DNA from 3 places in the Paenibacillus sp. FSL R5-0345 genome. Region 3 is predicted to be linked to each of the others. Evidence: predicted binding sites of a transcription regulator. Region 3 holds the regulator's gene; each other region holds the start of a gene.
What was found. The regulator Rex, encoded in region 3, represses fermentation and respiration genes when NADH is low (regulators of the CRP and FNR family bind a similar motif). The targets are predictions, from matches to a motif close to TTGTGAAATATTTCACAA.

Region 1: R50345_RS11635 (helical membrane plugin domain-containing protein) is a predicted target of Rex. The motif match lies at 878-895, and genes of this name have one in related genera.
Region 2: scfA (six-cysteine ranthipeptide SCIFF) is a predicted target of Rex. The motif match lies at 1,077-1,094, and genes of this name have one in related genera.

The regions. Positions count from the first base shown of each region.
Region 1 covers NZ_CP009281.1:2,702,971-2,705,246, forward strand. The annotation lists gene R50345_RS11630 (DUF2785 domain-containing protein) at 1-819, shown strand, start outside; gene R50345_RS11635 (helical membrane plugin domain-containing protein) at 1,027-1,470, shown strand; gene R50345_RS11640 (NAD(P)/FAD-dependent oxidoreductase) at 1,510-2,276, shown strand, end outside.
Region 2 covers NZ_CP009281.1:732,129-734,404, forward strand. The annotation lists gene R50345_RS03300 (SF0329 family protein) at 66-635, shown strand; gene scfA (six-cysteine ranthipeptide SCIFF) at 1,120-1,269, shown strand; gene scfB (thioether cross-link-forming SCIFF peptide maturase) at 1,392-2,276, shown strand, end outside.
Region 3 covers NZ_CP009281.1:4,517,287-4,519,562, forward strand. The annotation lists gene R50345_RS20040 (amidohydrolase) at 1-618, opposite strand, end outside; gene R50345_RS20045 (redox-sensing transcriptional repressor Rex) at 608-1,258, opposite strand; gene dinG (ATP-dependent DNA helicase DinG) at 1,392-2,276, opposite strand, start outside.

The DNA of each region.
Region 1 (2,276 bases), 1.8 Mb from region 3:
ATAGACCTGCAAAGAATTGAAGAGAACGATTATGAGCTTAGAAGTGGAGAGCAGCTAAGGGATTATGTGAAGCTGATGCTTGAGTACATAGGAGATCCACAGCCGGAGCTGCGAGATAATTTGATCTATTCCACCTTCTACAAATGGACGAACGAGAAACAATGGTTTAGTGATGCAGAGCTTCGTGAACTTCTCTTGATTCTCCTTGACGAGCAGCATTTGTTCTATCACATTGGCAGCAAAGAGGATCAGGCTGTGTTCACAAGAACGTTTTCTGTTCTGGTCGTTGCACTTATTCTTCAGCGGCATAGGGAAAAGGCTTTTTTAGATAGCGCTGAGTTTACAAATGTGAAGGAAGCTCTGATTAGATATTATGAGGAAGAACAGGATTTACGAGGATTTATGCAAGAAGAAGGCTGGGCGCACGCTGCAGCGCATGGTGCAGATGCCTTGGATGAACTGGTATTGTGCTCGGAGAGTGATGCTGCAATCAGGGAAGAGGTTCTGGCGGTCATCCAAAGAATGCTTTACAACAATCATCAGTACATTTTTAGCGATGAAGAAGATGAACGGATGGCTACGATTGTAGCTACAATCATAGATCATCATTTACTTCCGCAGCAGTCAATTGTCGACTGGGTCAGCAGCTTGGAGCAATGTGGTGGGTGGCCAAGAAGTCGCAACAAGTATGTTGCTCGTGTGAATACAAAGAATTTCCTTCGTTCTCTTTACTTTAGGTTGCTTCCAACAATGAAGAATCAGGATATGGTGAACGCTTTATTGAAGTCGGAGATGAAATTAAATGAATTTACACAATAAGTATTTAATCACCTAAGCGTATATAAAAAATATCGAAAATTTTAATCAATCGATTTTAATGTAATAAAAATCACAAAACTTTAGAAAAATTCAAAAACTTTGTGACATTTATAACTTGATAAGTGCTATAATAGAAATATGGCGTTAAAAGTTATTATTTTTTATTACTATTAAGCAGCAAAGCTTATTTGCAGAGGAGATTCGGATATGTCAGAAACAATCACTCAAACAACCCCTGAACAAGAATCACCAAAATTAGTTGTTACTCAAGAACAAATGAATGTTCTTGAGCAGCTATTGAAGCCTGAAGTTCAGGAATCGTTAACTGTCTTAGTAGAACAGTTGCCAAAATTAACAGAGCTTGTCGGCGTGCTCACAAAGTCATATGACTTTGTTCAAACTGTCGCTGCGGATGAAGTCTTGAAAAGTGATACGGTAAGTGCAATTAAAGAGCTTGCTGAACCTGTGGTGCATTCTGCGAAGAATATGGCAGCTACAGTGATCGAAGCGCAAGATCGTGCGAATGAAAGTAGCGATGTGATCGGTGTATTTGGTCTAATGAAGATGATGAAAGATCCACAAGCACAAAAGCTTTTCCGTTTTGTAAATGCTTATCTTCAAGTTGCCGGCGAACGCAGTCAGCAGAAATAATATTTTTTATATCTCATTCGTAAGGACGGAGGAAACATCATGTCTAAACATATTGTCATTCTAGGAGCAGGTTATGGTGGTTTACTAAGCGCCTTGACTGTACGCAAGTACCTAAAGAAAGACGAAGCTAAAATTACAGTCGTTAATCAATATCCTACTCATCAAATTATTACAGAATTGCATCGTCTTGCAGCAGGTAGTGTTGCAGAAGGTGCTGTTGCTATGCCGCTAGCTAAGCTTTTTGCAGGTAAAGATATCGACCTGAAAATTGCAAAAGTTAATTCTTTTTCTGTTGAGAACAAACAAATTACACTATCTGATGGTGTGACATTATCCTACGATGCTTTGGTTGTGGGTCTTGGAAGCACAACAGCTTATTTTGGCATTCCAGGTCTTGAGCAATACAGCATGGTCTTGAAATCTGCAGCGGATGCTAACAGAATTCATCGTCACATTGACGAACGTATCCGTGAATATGCAAAGTCTAAAAATCCAGCGGATGCAAGCATTCTAATCGGCGGCGGTGGCTTAACAGGTGTTGAACTGGTTGGTGAAATCGCTGATGTGTTGCCAACACTCACTAAGAAATATGGTGTGGATCCTAAAGAAATTAAACTGATGCTGGTTGAAGCAGGTCCTAAGATTCTTCCGGTATTGCCAGATGCACTGATCGAACGCGCAGTGGCAAGCTTAGAAAAACGTGGTGTACAATTCTTGACAGGTCTACCTGTGACGAATGTAGCAGATAATGTAATTGACTTGAAAGACGGTCAAAAAATTGTTGCTAACACATTTGTATGGACGGG
Region 2 (2,276 bases), 3.0 Mb from region 3:
TTATGTATTGTATAATAGAACGACTGCCTCAACAGGTATTTATAACATAAAACATAGGAGGATACATGTCCTGGAGCAAATTGAAGCAACAACTGGAGAGTTTTCTCTGTCCTGCGTTATACGGCAGGGTTGAATATCGCGCAAGTAGTTACCGTTATTTACCTGATAAATCAGGGAATTGTTATATTTCGGTAGATAAAAAGAACGTACTTAATATGAATGATAGAACTAGCTCAATTAGATGGTATCAGACGGAGCAGGAGATTAAGAATGATTCAGATCTTCAAATTCCTATCAACCATGAAGACATTGAAGCGGTTAGAAAAGATAGTAAGGGGATCATCCCGGAGGATCGGCTAATAGTCATTGCAAGAAGCAGAAAAATATCAGAAGTTGCAAAGGAGCTTTTGTCAGCACAGACATCATTAAGTAAATCGAACTTTATTGTTATAGCTACTAAGTATTTATCTATTTCCATAGAGGAGAGCTTAGAAAGCGACGATATCTTATTGAATATTCTAGCTTTAGTGGACAGACGAGTTGGGAAAAAGCGAATTTTAAACATGAGCGAGAAGATGAAGTTAAAGCATCCAATTGTGCAATATTTTTATGAACTAAGGCGTAGTATATTATAACAATAAATAACTTCATTGAATATTCAAGAAACACTCTCTACAAAAATCCCTAATTCTACGCGACTTCTTCCCACCATAACAATAGCCATGATAATGAGAGGGATGTTCGCATATGGTGCATATGGAATCGGAGAGTGTCGCTCTACTGGTAAGGAAGGATACAGTGTTATGAAATCCTTATATTTATTGGACTTTACGGACAAGTATGAGGAAAAATCGTTATTGAAGAGATGGCATCATTGCCGTCTCTTTTTTGTTTCTTTGGTCACTTTTTTAGCATTGCTCTGACTCTGGTTCCCGCTATGGGATCCTACGATCACGAGCATGAAAGACTGCACGAAAATTAACGTTGATGCTTATGTTTAAGCCCTCTCTGCTCTGCTAGGTGACGGGAATCATAGACGTATTTGCGTGAGGTTGCTACGATGTTCCATGGAAATTAAGTGAAAGTGATCACAAGAAATTACAGAAGGAGTTATTTATCGTGAAAAGAATCGTAACACTGAGCACCCGCAAACTGATGGATACCGCAAAACACGGCGGATGCGGCGCATGCCAGACATCTTGCCAATCCGCTTGTAAAACTTCCTGCGGCGTTGCAAACCAGAAGTGTGAAAATGCAATGAACAGATAGGATTCGGAATTTTACCGCCCATTGCTCTGCTGATGGGCGGCTATTTTTAAGAAATGGACGCTTCCGCTACAGGATGGCAAAGCCGTTTCTACTTGTGTGCAAAAGGAGCTTGATTAGTAAGTATGATTCATCAATATAAACTAAACGGATACAATATCGTGCTCGATACCTATAGTGGCTCGGTGCATGTTGTTGATGACCTAGCATATGAAATTATAGCGGATTATGAGAAAACTTCTGCCGAAAAAATCGTGGCAACGCTGTTGGATAAATATAAAGATGATTCCAGCATTTCTGAGAGCGACATTCGAGAAACCATCGCGGATATCGAGGAACTTAAAAATGATGGACAGCTCTTTACAAAAGATGAGTATGAGAACCTCTCGCTCGATTTAAAAAAACGGAAAACTTATGTTAAGGCACTCTGCCTCAATGTTGCGCATACCTGTAATTTGTCATGCGATTATTGCTTCGCTAGCCAAGGGAAATACAACGGAGATCGAGCAATCATGAGCTATGAGGTTGGACAAAAAGCTATCGATTACCTGCTTGAAAATTCGGGTCATCATCGAAACCTGGACATCGACTTTTTCGGCGGGGAACCGCTTTTGGCCTGGAAAGTGGTTAAACAGATCGTAGCTTATGCAAGAAGCAAAGAACAAGAATACAAAAAGAAGTTCCGCTTCACCTTCACGACGAACGGAATGCTGCTGAACGATGAGGTCACCGAGTTTTTAAATCAGGAAATGTACAATGTCGTATTAAGCCTGGATGGAAGAAAAGAGGTTCATGACCGACTTCGCCAAACGGTTAACGGAAAAGGCAGCTACGATCATATTGTTCCGAAGTTCAAGGAATTCGTTCGTAAGCGCGGGGACCAAGAGTACTATGTTCGAGGAACTTACACTCGTAACAATGTCGATTTCACCAACGATATATTTCATATCGCAGACCTTGGTTTTGACAAGATCTCTATGGAACCAGTCATCTGTGATCCAAAGGAGCCC
Region 3 (2,276 bases):
ATCATGCGCCGCCTGTACAAACTTAACAAAGAAATCCGGCGGGCAAGTATATGGAGCGTGTGGCGAGATCATCGTTGTAATTCTACCGTCAGCCTTTCCATGCCAGTTCCGTGCAAAAGAAATCGCTTCCGCAAGCTTGTGATTCTGTACTTCCTCTGGACAAAGACCGATCACGCCTCTCATCAATACAGAACGGATACCTGACAATTCGACCACCTCAGCTACTCGATCCATATGATCATACATATCCAGGAAGGTTGTAGTGCCACCTTTCAGCATTTCCAGAACAGACAAGGAGGTTCCCCAGTACACATCTTCTCCGGTGAATTTCTCTTCCATCGGCCACATTTTTTCCTGAAGCCACACTTGAAGCGCTAAATCATCTCCATAACCACGAAGCAATGACATTGCGGCATGGCCGTGTGTGTTTACCAGACCAGGCATAAACAACAGACGACTGCCATCAACAACTTGCACACCTTCTTCCATCAAAGGCTCTTCTTTTCCTATGTAAGTGATCAAATCATCTTCAATAGTCATATATCCACTAAGAACAGGCTCATCCGTTCCCGGAATAAGAAAACGCCCGCCTTTGATAATCGTTTTACTACTCTTCATTTCCGCTTTCTTCCTTTCCGTCTTTCAAATAATAAGCAAGACTTTGCAAATCCGTTGTAAAATCGGCTGCATGAACCCGGATATTCGGTGGTGTTTTTAGAATCACTGGTGCAAAATTCAAAATCGCCTCAATGCCAGATTCAATAAGAATATCTGCTACATTCTGCGCTTCTGAGTCAGGTACAGTAATAATCCCAATTCGAATGCCTTGCTCACGAACTGTCTGACCTAGCTCTTCCATGGGTTGAACCGTAAGAGAGTTGATTTTCCGCCCTACCTTAGGTGCATAAGAATCAAATATAGCGGTAATCTTCATAGTATCTTTCAGATAAGCATTATAATTAGATAATGCATGTCCAAGGTTACCGGCACCTACTAATGCCACATTCAGCTGTTGGTCCAGCTTCAAAATATGACGGATTTTCTCAATAAGATAAGTTACGTCATACCCAATACCTTTTCTGCCGAAGTCTCCAAAATACGCTAAATCTTTACGGATTTGAGCGGGATTCAGATCAAGTTTTTGTCCTAATTCTTGCGAGGAAACGGTTAATATTTCACGTTTCTGAAGATCATTCAAGAAACGTAAGTACACAGGAAGTCTGCGAACAACGGCTTCTGATATTTTATCCGATTTCATAATTTACCTCCTAATTTAAGTACTATTCTGTTTGAATCCTATTAAAATTTCTGTACCTCGTCTCAATGAAGAGCGGTATTCTCTTATACCGCCCTTCATTGTGGAGTGATTAATTAAACAGAAGATGTCCTTCTTAAGAAACGCCTCCGTCTTCCAACCACTCTGCTATACGAGGAACCATTTGATCCGTAAGCATATGTTCCATTTTCGGGCCAGGCAACGAATAAAGGAAATACTTTCCATAATGAGATTCGATAACCCTAGTGTCATACACTATAACAATACCCCGATCCTGCGCTGTCCGTACCAGTCTTCCAAATCCTTGCTTGAAGCGGATAACTGCCTGAGGCACCGACAATTTCATAAACGGATTCTTCTTCTGGGCTTGTAATAACTCAGACTTCGCTTCCGCTAGAGGGTGATTAGGCGGTTGAAATGGAAGCCTCACGATGGCTAAGCATGTCAATGCCTCACCCGGAATATCTACTCCCTCCCAGAAGCTGCTAGTTCCAAGCAGAACTGAAGCAGCACTGTCCTGAAAGCGTCGAATCAGCTTACTGCGGCTTCCACCTTCCACGCCTTGACCTAGCACCGTGATTTCTTGTGAGGCTAGAGCTTCTTTCAGAGGATCGTAAACTTGGCGCAGCATCTTGTAAGAAGTAAACAGAACAAGCATCCGTCCGCGTGTCGTAATCGCCGCTTCTGCTAGTGACTGTACGAGCGTATCGACAAATCGGGCATCACCCACACTGCCCTTCACACTAGGGAAATCCCGTGGAATTACTAATAGTGCCTGCTCCCGATACTTAAAGGGAGAAGGAAGGAGAGATGTCATTAGACGCCCCTCTTCCGCAGCTTCATTAAGTCCGAGATTATCAATCATAAACTGGAATGATTTATCGACAGAAAGCGTCGCCGAGGTTAACACAATACTTTTCTTTTTGTGGAAGAACAGCTCTTTAAGCTGGGTACTAACATCAACAGGGACGGCATATAACTGTAGCGATTTGCTGCGATA